Regions from separate parts of the Staphylococcus debuckii genome, predicted to be linked through region 3. Evidence: riboswitches for the same ligand, from Rfam matches in the RefSeq annotation. Region 3 holds a riboswitch; each other region holds the start of a gene.

Region 1 (4,591 bases), 820 kb from region 3:
TCAATATTAATCGGATGATCCGTTTGTCCAAGCAATCGCAGCAGTTGTCTTTCTGCATCTTCTTTTACCGGCATTAAATTAACAATCAAGAGATTTAAACCATCGTTGATTCTTTGTTTTGCAAACTCGATGTGCTCCTCTTGTAGTATAGGCAGTATAGGAATTTTATTCGTAAATAACATGTTAAATCGCGTCTAATCCTTTTTCCAAGTCATTAATGATATCATCAATATGTTCAAGACCTACAGAAATACGAATCGTTTCAGGAGTAATACCCGCAGTCAATTGTTCTTCTGGAGTTAATTGAGCATGTGTCGTAGAAGCCGGATGAATCACTAATGATTTAGCATCGCCTACATTCGCAAGCAATGAGAATAATTCTAACGACTCGATAAATTTAATGCCTGCCTCATAACCGCCTTTAACACCGAAAGTGAAAATAGAACATGCACCTTTAGGAAGATATTTTTCTTTCAAATCATAGTACTCACTAGAAGGAAGACCCGCATATTTCACCCATTCTACTTTGTCGTGATTATCTAAGAACTTAGCAACCTTTTCAGCATTCTCAACATGACGTTCCATTCTTAAAGATAATGTTTCTAATCCTTGAAGGAGTAAGAAAGCATTTAAAGGAGACAGACAAGCACCTGTGTCACGTAATAACGTCGTTCTGATTTTGAACGCTAAAGCAGCTTCTCCAAAGGCATCCGCAAATACTAAATCATGATAAGATGCATCAGGTTCAGTCAAACCAGGGAACTTGTCATTTTGTTTCCAATCGAAGTTGCCGCCATCTACTACGACGCCTCCCATAGAAGTCCCATGTCCGCCAATAAATTTAGTCGCCGAATGTACCACGATATTCGCGCCATGTTCTAATGGTCTGAATAAATATGGAGAAGCAAAAGTGTTATCCACGATTAATGGAATTCCCGCTTCATGCGCAATTTCTGCTAATTTCTCTACATCTTCTACATTACCTTCAGGATTGCCGATTGTTTCAATATAAATCGCTTTAGTATTATCTTTAATAGCATTTTTAACTTCATCAAAGTTCTTGCTGTCGACAATAGAAACATCAATACCATACTTAGGCAAAGTATGACTGAATAAAGTATAAGTACCACCATATAAAGTAGAGCTTGCTACAATGTGATCTCCTGCTTCAGCTACTGTTTGTACAGCATACGTAATAGCCGCCATACCAGAACCCACTGCTACCCCTGCAACACCGCCTTCCAATTCCGCAACACGTGTTTCAAAGACAGCCACGGTCGGATTCGTCAAGCGAGAATAAATATTGCCTAATGCGTTTAAACCGAATAAATCTGCCGCATGTTGTGTATCATCGAATGTGAAAGATGTCGTTTGATAAATGGGTACTGCTCTCGAATTCGAAGTAGGATCTACCTCCTGTCCTGCGTGTAATTGCAATGTTTCAAATTTAAAATCGTTTGTCATGTTCTATTTCCCCCTTATTTAACATAAAAAATAAGCCTACCTGAAAAGATAGACTCAAAACTTCTTATCTTTCAGGTCTTCACCTGCTGGAATTAGCACCTAACTTAAATAGGTTGCCTGGTATCGTCGGGCCAGTCCCTCCACCATTCTGGATAAGTTTTATATAATTTAATCAGAGTATAAAACTATTCTTTCTCCTTGTCAACAGACTATTCTCATTTTTCAGAAATTAATTTAGACTTTGCTTGCTGAAAAACACTGTCCCAGTACTCTCTTTAAAAATAAAAACCCGATTGCCTAGCTTTCAGACAATCAGGTTTCCTTTTCCATATGCTATTGTTTAGAACGAATAACACGCAGTACTTTCAACATATTCTGCCATAAGGAACTATGTCTAGAATATACTAAGTATCTTGGTTCCCAGTGAGGTTTAAACTTTTCTTTATATTGTCTCAATCCGCGGAAGCGATATAAATTGTTGAAGTTTTCGAATATGCGTCCTGCGATACGTTCATTCAAGTAAGAGAACTCCGTCTGTCCAACATTAGATAATGTCGCCATTCCCATGTTGAACGCTTTATAATCATGTTCTTGGCCCCATAACAACATATGAAGGTATAAACCATCCATCAATGGTAAATCAACATCAGGGAGCCAACGGATAAGGTCTACAGAGAATGAATCATTATAATGCGTCGGCATTAAAGTACTGAACGCAATAATTCTACCGTCTTTTTCTTTTAAGATACCGACCGGGGCTTTAGAGACATAGTTGTCTGTAAATTGGCCGACTGAAAAATGCATTTCATTTTTTCCATCCAGCCATGCATCACTGACCTGTTTCAATTGTTTCATCAATTCCGGTGAAAATGGTGGTTCTATAATTTCAAATTGGATCTCTTGATCAGCAATTTTATTCAATGTTGCTCTGAAGCCTCTGCGTTTCTTACCTGAAGTCGTAAAGGTCGTTAAATCAATTACCGCTTCTTCCCCTAATTTAAAGAACTGATTACCGAAATCATGATACAACGGCATATAACGATCGCTCGCTTGATAGAAAATCACTTCATAGCCCATCTTCACTGCATAATCATAAATTGTCTCTAATAAATGGTGGAAACGTGCCGGGTTACCGATAGGATCTCCAAGTACAACTAAAGCATTGGATTTGTAGCGGTACATCACAAATGCTTCTTCAGATTCATCCATAAATACTTCTTTATCGCCACTATAGATAAGGTGGCTTAAATAGTTGCCGCCGTATTGCTGGATAATCTCTGTACAACGTTCGAAATCCGGTTTCGGGCGCTCTTTAGAATATGCTTGTTCAAATAACCAGACAATAAATGCCACAAGGATGAAAATGACGAGTGTCGTCAACCATAAATAATAACGTAGGAGCGAATTATCTAATTCCATCTTGTATGCATCTAACGCATTCAACACTAATTTAATAATATAATGATTTAAAATCAGCATACCTGCACTGACAAAAAACATAGCGACAATATGACGCAGTCGAAGTGGTCGTTTCAAAATCGTTGTTTTGTTGAATGAATAAACCAACAATGCGAATAGAACTACTAGCCAAAACATCAGCAATACCGATGTATTCATATACAAGGTAATCGCAAAAATGATAATAATCGCAAATAAAGCAAATAAAATGGCACGTCTGCTTTGTTTAAAAATTCCTCGTACATTCAACATTAAAATCAAACAAGCACTCGTATGAATCGTCACAATAATATAATAAAACATGTGATTAGGATCGTATAATCCATCATAAATAATCGATACATTGTTTAATAAGAACATCAAGCTAGTAAAAGCGACTAAAATTCCTAAAGATAACGAAGGAATCTTAGAAACGACAGCCTTTTGATAAGAAAATAAGAAACTAGTGACTTCTTTTGCCGGTGTATAATATCTGGATTGTTCAATATAACGTCTTGCAGAAGTACCGAATTCAAAGATAGATAATATCATTGAAATGAGCAGCGGTATAAAGTAATAAGCAAAACGATACATTAAGAGACCTAGCAATATTTTTTCTTCTGGCAAGCCTAAGTATTTCAAACCTACTAAAATCACGACATCAAAGGCTCCGAAGCCACCAGGGATGAAACTGATCAAACCTGCTATGGCAGCGATAATAAAGATACCGATTACCGAAGTATATGGCACATCTAAATGAACGACACGCAATGAAAAGTACAATACTGTACTTGCAGCAATCCATTCAACCGCTGAAACCATCGTAAGATAAACACCTGTTAACCGATGATTCTGTTGAACCGGCTTCTTGATGGTAAAAATGATAAATGCCGGTAAGAATAATGCCACGACATACATCATAATATGTACAGCAGGATAGCGATATAACAAATGAGATGCATTGAAGACATGTGTGACTACCAAAATCGATAGGAAGCTCAATCCTGTCAACATCGATAGCAAGACTAACGAAATATAATGCATCAAAGTCTTGGTATCTTTAGTATAATTTCTATAAACTGCCAAACGCATGCCTGCACCGATAAATCCACCAAATCCAATGATGGAATTCAAAGCATTGATAATATAACTAATTCTAAAGACTTTTCCTAAAGGTATAGACAACTTCAATGTGCGTACCATGATATAGTCATAAAAGCTGAGCAGTAAAATAGATGCGGCACCGATTGCAAACACACCCGTTAACTGTACCCTATTCAATTTTTCAAAGAGAATAAACGCCTTTTTAAAATCCATGTGCGCAATTTCTCTATACAAAATAGTAGCTACAACGATAAATAAAACTGTAGCAAAAACGATTTTCGCTATGGTGAACAAGCGACCTTTTAATTCTTTTGACATTTTTTCACTCAATTCTTAATTGATATTTTTTGTTATTCTTTAATTATTTAACTCGTTTACTAGCAAATAATATCAACTTACATAGTAAAAATATACCACAACCTTAAGTGATTCAAAACGTAAAAACAGACATAACCTCCTAACAATAGTGTCATGCCTGTTTCTGTTCTGAATTATTTTTCCAATTCATTATTCGGATTGTTCGCCCATTCTTCAGTACTTACCTCATAAGGCTCAGAATCATGGCCGTAATAGCGGTTGTAGCGAC
Region 2 (4,591 bases), 980 kb from region 3:
CGGCAACACAGTTGTAGAATTTACTGATGGAAATACAATCACTGTCTTGAAAGGTAAAGATGGAAAAGACGGCAAAGATGGCAAGTCTATCACAATCACTGGCCAATCTGTAGACCCGAACGGCAATACAATTGTGACATTCAGCGATGGCAGAGAAATCACTATTCCAAAAGGCAAAGACGGCGTATCTGTTACTGTTAAAGATTCACATCAAGATAAAGATGGTAATACTGTCGTAGAATTTAGCGATGGCAATACAATTACAGTCATGAAAGGTAAAGACGGACGTGACGGTATTAATGGTAGAGACGGTAGAGATGGTAGAGACGGACGCGATGGACGTGATGGCAGAGATGCTCAACCAACAGCACCTGTTTATATCGTGAATAATTACATTGATCAATATAATACAAACATTATTGTATTTAGCGATGGTCAACGTATCGAAATTCCATGCGATGAAAATGGTAATGCAGTTGTGATTATTGGATATAACCACGATGTGAAAGGTAACGTAGTATTGCAATGTGCAAATAAAACTAAAATTATCGTACCTTGTCATAAACCTGAAACACCAAAAGTTACGATTCCAATGATTCCATTAGTGCCAGCAACACCTGTTGTACCGAATCAACCAGTGACACCGACACCAAGTGGACCAAATCATCCAGGTAAATCACCGAACGATGGTGGACAAACTAACACGCCGCTTGTACCAAATCAAAATACAACACCAAGTAATTCTCGACCAACTCCACCAGTAACAGGCACTCACACACCTGTTGTAAACCATGACGGTGGTCATAAAGTTGGAAACCCAGAACCAAATCATCAACCAGAAGTAAAAACAACTACGAAAGTTTCAACACCAAATAAAGTAGCTACTCAACCAAGCAAAGCGAAACCAGAACAAAATCAACCAAAAGCAAAAGTATTACCAAATACAGGCGCTAACGATACAGCACCAATGCTTTATGGTACTATCTTTGCTGGCTTAGGAACTGCAATGATGTTCGGCATGAAACGTCGTAAAAATCAAAAATAAATAAAGTTTTCTTCAAATTAAGAGCCAGGCCACCGTGCCTGGTTCTTTTTTAATTTTGAAAAGAGAAAAAGAAAACGAGTAAATGAACTGATTTTGAATAGCTTTACTATTGAGTTGAAAAGTTGCAAACGCTTACTAGCTCTAGTGTTTAGAATTAAGTTGAAATTAACAATTTTCTAAAAATTAATGTTGACTTTTTCACTCAGTAATGTAATATATGAAATATAAATGAACTGAATACATAACTCTTATCCAGAGAGGTGGAGGGACAGGCCCTATGAAACCTCGGCAGCAGGATCGAAATCGTAACTATTCGATTACTGTGCCAATTCCTACAGCAAATGCTGTAAAGATGAGACGAGCCAAATTATTCCGAGGACTTGTTTCATTGTCCCCGGAATTTTTATTTTTCAAAATAAAAGTCAAAATAGAGGCAAAATTCATTCATTTCAAACTATCAGAGGGGGACTAACCTATGATTGAGTTCAAGGATGTGAGTAAAACATTCCATAAGCGCTCAACAGAAATTCAAGCTTTAAAGGATGTCAGCTTTACTGTTGAACGACAAGAAATCTATGGTGTTATTGGCTACAGCGGTGCAGGTAAGAGTACTTTAATCCGTTTGGTAAATAAGCTTGAGAATGTAACATCTGGTGAAGTCGTTGTCGATGGACATCAAATAAATCAATACAGCAAGAAAGAATTGCGTAAAGTTAAGAAGAATATTGGTATGATATTCCAGCATTTCAACTTGCTGAATTCTAAAACGGTATTTAATAATGTGGCAATGCCGCTGATTTTGGAAGGCAAGAGTAAAAAATACATAAAAGAGAAAGTAGATGAAATGTTAGAGTTCGTCGGACTTGGAGATAAAGGCTCACAATATCCGAATGAACTTTCTGGTGGTCAAAAACAAAGAGTAGCCATCGCCAGAGCACTTGTCACAGATCCTCAAATTTTATTGTGTGATGAAGCTACAAGTGCACTCGATCCAGCTACTACGGACTCTATCTTGCGACTCTTAAAGCGAGTGAATGAAACATTTGAAGTAACGATTTTATTGATTACTCACGAGATGAGTGTCATTCAAAAGATTTGCGATAAAGTTGCCGTTATGGAACAAGGGCGCGTCATTGAAAAAGGCACTGTCTTAGATGTCTTCAGTCACCCGAAAACCGAAACGGCGAAGAACTTCGTTTCTACAGTTATCAGCACAGACATCAGTGAGAAGATGATTCATCAATTACCGACAGATGCCAATTATCAAGATGTGAAAGTTTATATGGAAGGTGCTCAATTAGGCTTATCTGTGATCCAAACATTGATTAAAGACTTTAATTTAGGAGTGAACGTCATTTATGCTTCGATGTCGGATATTCAAGATACTTCAGTCGGTTATTTGACATTACGTATTAAAGGCACTGACGAAGAGAAACAACGCGCATATGATTACTTGAAACAACATCACATCGAATATGAGGAGGTTGGATAATATGCTTGGTTCATCTTTAGACTCGTCGCAATTATGGGAAGCACTCTATCAAACGTTATTGATGGTTTCAATTTCACTAGTGATTGGTGCATTAATTGGGATTCCTTTAGGCATCTTACTAGTAGTGACGAAGAAAAATGGTATTTGGGAAAATGTAGCAATCTATCATATCTTAAATCCGATTATTAACATTTTTCGTTCGATTCCATTCATTATTTTGTTAATTGCGATTGTACCGTTTACTAAATTAATCGTAGGGACATCCATCGGTACAGCAGCGGCGATTGTACCTTTAACGGTATACGTAGCACCTTACATTGCGCGTCTCGTTGAAAATTCATTATTGGAAGTAGACGCAGGGGTTATCGAAGCAGCGAATGCAATGGGCGCCTCACCGTTCCAAATTATTCGCTACTTCTTAATGCCAGAAGCTTTAGGATCATTAATCTTAGCGATTACTACTGCAATCATCGGTTTGATTGGTTCAACAGCTATGGCCGGTGCAGTAGGTGGCGGCGGTATTGGTGACTTGGCCTTAGCTTATGGTTACCAACGTTTTGATACTATCGTCATTGTTATTACAGTAGTTATTTTAGTCATTATGGTTCAGCTGATTCAATCTCTCGGGAATGTTTTGGCTAAGAAGATTCGCAGAAATTAATCACACAAAGGGGTTTTTTAGGATATGAAAAAGTTATTAGTATTATTAATGGCATTAGTCGTAGTACTTGCGGCTTGCGGCGGCAATAAGAAAGATGATAAGACCGTCACAGTAGGGGTCGCATCAGATGATACAAAGGTATGGGATAAAGTGAAAGAACTGGCGAAGAAAGATGGAATCAACGTTGAAATCAAGAAATTCTCTGATTACAACGTACCGAACAAGGCGCTAAACGATGGGGATATCGACATGAACGCATTCCAACATTTCGCATTCTTGCATGAATATGAGAAAGCAAACAAAGGGACTCATATCACACCAATCCGTACAACAGTCTTCGCTCCATTAGGTATTTATTCTAAGAAGATTAAAGACGTTAAAGATTTGAAAAAAGGGGCAAAAGTCGTTATTCCTAACGATGTATCAAACCAAGCACGTGCATTGAAACTTTTAGAAAATGCAGGTTATATCAAACTTTCTAAAGACTTCGGCTTAAAAGGAAGCAAGAAAGATATTGTAGAAAACAAGAAAGATTTAGATATCAAAGCAGTGGATGCGCAACAAACAGCACGTTCTTTAGACGATGTAGATATTGCAGTTATTAATAATGGTGTAGCTTCTAAATCAGGTTTAGATCCTAAGAAAGATCCAATTTTCTTAGAAAAAGATAACACTAATACATCTAAACCTTATATCAATATTATCGCTGTAAATGACAAAGATAAAGATAATAAAACATACAAGAAAGTTGCTGAATTGTATCATTCTAAAGAAGCACGTAAAGCTTTAAAAGAAGATACTAAAGATGGAGAAAAAATCGTGGATCTATCTCAAAAAGAAATCAAAGATATTACAGATAGTTTGAAATAAGCAATAAGCAGAGTGGGATTGAGACAAAATAAAGTCTCGATTCCACTTTTTTAATAGAACAATAAAAAAAGACTTCGAATCAGTTGCCTGAATCGAAGTCTTTTAAGTAGCGGAGAAAGAGGGATTCGAACCCCCGCGGGCCGTTAAGCCCCTGTCGGTTTTCAAGACCGATCCCTTCAGCCGGACTTGGGTATTTCTCCATGTAATATTTAACACAAGAATTATTATATAATAAGATAACCTACCCGTCAATAACTTTTTTAATAAAAAATCTAAAATCTTTGTAGCCACTTCACAAAGTTAAAATCAGCTAAGCAAAGTTGTTATGGTTGTCAGTCTTATAAAGCGGGTAAATATTAAATGTTATGACAAAACTACCAATTTAGGAGTGCTACAAAATGGAAGAATTATATTACGGTGACCATGAAGAACAATTGATTGATGTTTATCCTGCCTCAGATGCTTTGGCTGAACATGATGATAAATGGTTAGTACTTATTCATGGCGGTTATTGGAGACAGAA
Region 3 (4,591 bases):
TCTGCAAAAAGACATGGAACCGAAACCCGATTGCGGTGAGGAGTCATATGAAGGACATGGTCGTTTAGAAGGATTGAAAATGTTAGTAACTGGCGGCGACTCAGCTATCGGACGCGCTGTAGCAATCGCTTATGCCAGAGAAGGCGCATCAGTGGTTATCAATTATCATCCTAGAGAAGAAGACGATGCACAAGAAGTGAAACAAGTCATTGAAGGCAAAGGCGGAACAGTATATTTATTACCAGGCGATATTACGAACGAAGATTTCAACTATGAACTTGTAGAATTCGCAAACGACCGTCTAGGCGGATTAGACAACGTCACAATGGTGGCAGGCTATCAACAATATCATGAGAAATTCGAAGACTTCAAAACAGAAGACTTTACGAATACCTTTGAAACAAACGTCTATCCAATCTTTTGGACGACGCAAAAGGCTTTAGAATACTTGAAACCAGGCGGCACAATCACAACGACAACTTCTATCCAAGGTTATGACCCGAATCCATTGTTGCATGACTATGCCGCAACTAAAGCAGCGATTATTTCCTTGACTAAGAGCCTTGCTAAAGAATTGATCGAAAGAGGCATCCGTGTCAATTCAGTCGCACCTGGTCCATTCTGGTCACCATTACAAATCTCAGGCGGACAACCGCAAGATAAAATTCCAGAATTCGGCCAACAATCTATGATGGGACGTTCAGGCCAACCTGTTGAATTAGCCAGCACTTACGTTCTTTTAGCTTCAGACGAATCCAGCTATACAACAGGACAAGTCTATGGTGTCACAGGCGGTAAACAAATTAATTAAACTGCTGCTCTGGAAAAGAAACCTTAGAAGAGTAGCTCCATCTCCTACACTCCCCTCGGCAAGAGCAGCCGGGGGTTTTTGAATGGAGAAAGGCGAGTCGTCATGAACAAGTCATTAGCAATTAGCGTTGATTTTTCCTACTATAAAACTACCAATTATAAATAAAATGAGGTGTGAGTATGAAACAATTCGATCCGAATGAGTTAACACAGAAAGATAATTATAAATTATTGAGTGGTAGTGTATTGCCACGTCCTATTGCGTTTGTGACCTCTCAAGATAAAGAAGGTAATCTTAATGCGGCGCCTTTCAGCTTTTTTAATGTAGTGAGTAGTGAACCGCCGATGATTATGATCTCAACGGCACGTATTAACGGCAAACGTAAAGATACGTCTGTGAACATCGAGACAATGGGTGAGTTTGTAGTGCATATTTCTCAACTTTCCATGATTGAAGGCATCAACCAAACAGCCGCACCTATTGCGCCGACAGAAAATGAATTAGAACGTACGGACTTTAAAACAATTCCTTCTACTGTAGTCGACGTCCCTGCAATTGAAGGGGCAAGTATCCGCTTCGAATGTAAATTAGATCGTCTCATTGAATTAGGCGACGATGAAACAGGTAATGATTTAATCATCGGACGCGTGGTACAATATCATATTGACGATGCGGTCTATATGGATCCGTTCAAGATTAATATGCAAGCCTTGCAGCCTGTAGGACGTTTAGCAGGAAACGATTATGTGAAACTAGGTGAAGAATTTACGATTCAACGCCCGACTGAATAAATGCTTAACCAAAGTTAAACTTCAGATAATTGACGCAAGCCGTTGAGCGTGATAAGTTTAAAAAGATTCACAATTTAAAAATAAATAGTGCTTATCAAGAGAGGTGGAGTGAAGGGCACTTTGAAGCCTCGGCAACATGGAAACGCGTGTGCCAAGTCCCGTAGCAATCGATTGCTAAGAGATAAGAATTGATATATTTATCCTTTTTTCTTAGCGCAGAAAAAAGGTTTTTTATTTATGAAACGAGAGGTGTGGAGTAGAAGATGACTGAAGAGAAAAAGAAAGGTAATGCTTTTGCACTGATACCTTTGATTGTCTTCGTGGGTTTATTTTTAGGCGTCGGTATTATTACAGGCGACTTTACGAAAATGCCCTTGAATATTGCGATTACGATTGCAGTCATAGTGGCATTGCTGATGAATCGCAAACAGAAATTTGCTGAGAAAGTAGAAGTTTTTACTAAAGGAGCAGGCCATTCCAACATTATTCTGATGGTCTTGATATTTGTACTTGCAGGAGCTTTTTCACAAGTAACTGAAGATATGGGAGGCGTAAAATCTACCGTTAACTTAGGGTTATCCTTAATCCCCGGCAACTTGCTGATTATCGGATTATTCGTCATCTGTATGTTTGTATCGATTTCTATGGGGACTTCGGTAGGGACAGTAGCCGCTATTGCACCCGTAGGATTCGGAATCAGCCAAGCAACGGATATTCCATCTGCACTTGCTATGGCGACCGTAGTTGGCGGCGCAATGTTCGGTGACAATTTATCGATGATTTCAGATACTACTATCGCTGCTGTACGTACGCAAAATACACGTATGAGTGACAAATTTAAAGTGAACTTTCGGATTGTCTTGCCTGGTGCAATAATCTCAATGATTATTCTGGGTATTTTAACGCATAGCGCCAGTATCAACAACGCGAAGAATTATGACTATGACCTGATTAAAGTCATTCCTTACTTATTAGTATTAATTCTAGCGCTGATCGGAGTCAATGTAATTATTGTACTAATCGGAGGAACGGTGCTATCTGGAATTATTGGTTTATTAGATGGATCGTTTAATTGGATTAAATTCTTGAAAGCGGCCTCCGAAGGTATGATTGGCATGGAAGACATTGCGATTATTGCTTTGATGATCGGCGGTTTAATTGGATTGATTCAACACTATGGCGGTATTACTTGGCTGCTGAACTTTGTGCGTAGCCGTGTGAAATCCAGACGTGGCGCAGAAATTGGGATTGCAAGCTTAGTGAGTGCTGCAGATATTTCTACAGCCAACAACACGATTTCTATTTTAATGGCCGGTCCATTAGCTAAAAATATTGCAGATGAATATAACATCGACCCTAGAAAGTCGGCCAGTATCCTAGACATTTTCGGCAGCTGTTTCCAAGGTTTATTACCTTATAGCCCGCAAGTCATCGCAGCAGCAGGAGTAGCCGGTGTTTCACCCTTTATGTTAATGCCTTATTCCATTTATCCAGTGATGCTCGGTTTATGCGGATTAGTAGCAATTATTTTTAATCTTCCTAGATTAAATAAAAAGAAAGCTGGAAAAGGGGCATAATTAATTTTTACTTTCGCACAAGAAAAATGTTAAAGTAATCTTGTTGCAAAACTAACAAAACGGTGCATAAAGTGAAGCAGCTAGAGGACGATTACTTTGGCTTATGTACTAGAAATACGTTAAAATATGGTTAAGTGTGAAAGTAGGTGACGACAGAGTGGCAAGATATAACATAGAAAATGACGTAGTAGTCATTTCGTTGGAACGATTAATGCGTATTAATCCTGAATTGATTTATCAAGCGTGGACAGATGCTGATATTATGAGACGTTGGTTTATGACTTCAAATAGAACTAATAAATCCATCGACTTGATTCCTGAAGAAGGACGACGTTACGAAATCGTTGATGAACGCAATGGCAAGATGAATAAGATTACGGGTGTCTTCCAAGAACTAGAAGCACCGAACCGTATTGTGATGACTATCGGCATGCCTGAATTAAGCGACAAAGAAGATACTATCGAAGTTGAAATCTTTGAACGTGAACCAGGTGCTGACATTACACAAATGAATTTCCGATATACTGCTGTTGTTCCGAAAGAACGACGCTGGACTACCTTGGAATATAAGCAACAGAAAAAAGAATATCATGACTCAACAGCGCACGGCTTTGAGAACATGTTTATTAAGCTGCAAGATATTTTAACAGAAATGCAGAAAGAACAAGAAGAATTTTAAAATTTAGAAGAAAAAGAAGCGGTACGTCACTTTGTAGTGAACATGTACCGCTTCTTTTTTATAGATTAAACTGTTTCTTGACCACGTTTATTCCAAGTTAAGATGAAGCTCAACATTGCTAGTATACTGATAACGGTAAGCAACATGAAACCAACGTTCCATCCAAAATGATCAACGACAAATCCTAAGATAATATTCGCCATCACTGCACCGAACAAGTAACCGAATAATCCAGTGAGTCCAGCGGCTGTTCCGGCAGCTTTTTTCGGAACATAATCAAGTGCTTGCAACCCAATCAACATTACAGGGCCATAGATTAAGAAGCCGATTGCTACTAAGGAAAGATTGTCTATCCAAGGATGGCCGGCAGGGTTCAACCAATAGATAAGCACGAAAATCGTCACGCCTAACATGAAGAAGAATCCAGCAGGACCACGACGGCCTTTAAATAATTTATCTGACAGCCAACCGCACAGCAATGTACCAGGTATTCCGGCCCATTCATATAAGAAGTACGCCCAACCAGATGCTTTCATATCAAAATGTTTTTCCTCACTAAGATACACTGGTGCCCAATCTAGCACCCCATAACGTACGAAATAGACAAAGATGTTGGCAAAGGCAATCGCCCATACCCACTTATTGTTCAATACATATTTGAAGAGAATTTCTTTTGTAGTCAATTCAGTCTCCATGGTTTCTTTTGAAGCATTAGGATAATCATCGCGATAGA

The links. Region 3 has a riboswitch for S-adenosylmethionine ahead of CNQ82_RS11110 (Na+/H+ antiporter NhaC family protein). Riboswitches for the same ligand answer to the same signal wherever they lie in the genome.
Region 1: it holds a riboswitch for S-adenosylmethionine, as region 3 does, so the genes downstream of both, CNQ82_RS06855 (O-acetylhomoserine aminocarboxypropyltransferase/cysteine synthase family protein) here and CNQ82_RS11110 (Na+/H+ antiporter NhaC family protein) in region 3, are expected to answer to the same signal.
Region 2: it holds a riboswitch for S-adenosylmethionine, as region 3 does, so the genes downstream of both, CNQ82_RS02550 (methionine ABC transporter ATP-binding protein) here and CNQ82_RS11110 (Na+/H+ antiporter NhaC family protein) in region 3, are expected to answer to the same signal.

Annotation. Positions count from the first base shown of each region.
Region 1 is NZ_CP033460.1:1,464,863-1,469,453, reverse strand. It holds gene CNQ82_RS06860 (homoserine O-acetyltransferase/O-succinyltransferase family protein) at 1-182, opposite strand, end outside; gene CNQ82_RS06855 (O-acetylhomoserine aminocarboxypropyltransferase/cysteine synthase family protein) at 184-1,464, opposite strand; SAM riboswitch class I at 1,526-1,623, opposite strand; gene mprF (bifunctional lysylphosphatidylglycerol flippase/synthetase MprF) at 1,798-4,323, opposite strand; gene CNQ82_RS06845 (AI-2E family transporter) at 4,497-4,591, opposite strand, start outside.
Region 2 is NZ_CP033460.1:572,771-577,361, forward strand. It holds gene CNQ82_RS02545 (YSIRK-type signal peptide-containing protein) at 1-1,045, shown strand, start outside; SAM riboswitch class I at 1,291-1,404, shown strand; gene CNQ82_RS02550 (methionine ABC transporter ATP-binding protein) at 1,521-2,537, shown strand; gene CNQ82_RS02555 (methionine ABC transporter permease) at 2,539-3,198, shown strand; gene gmpC (dipeptide ABC transporter glycylmethionine-binding lipoprotein) at 3,223-4,068, shown strand; tRNA gene CNQ82_RS02565 (tRNA-Ser) at 4,179-4,268, opposite strand; gene CNQ82_RS02570 (alpha/beta hydrolase family protein) at 4,467-4,591, shown strand, end outside.
Region 3 is NZ_CP033460.1:2,283,571-2,288,161, reverse strand. It holds gene CNQ82_RS11120 (SDR family oxidoreductase) at 1-811, shown strand, start outside; gene CNQ82_RS11115 (flavin reductase family protein) at 991-1,602, shown strand; SAM riboswitch class I at 1,691-1,790, shown strand; gene CNQ82_RS11110 (Na+/H+ antiporter NhaC family protein) at 1,866-3,179, shown strand; gene CNQ82_RS11105 (SRPBCC family protein) at 3,337-3,858, shown strand; gene glpT (glycerol-3-phosphate transporter) at 3,924-4,591, opposite strand, start outside.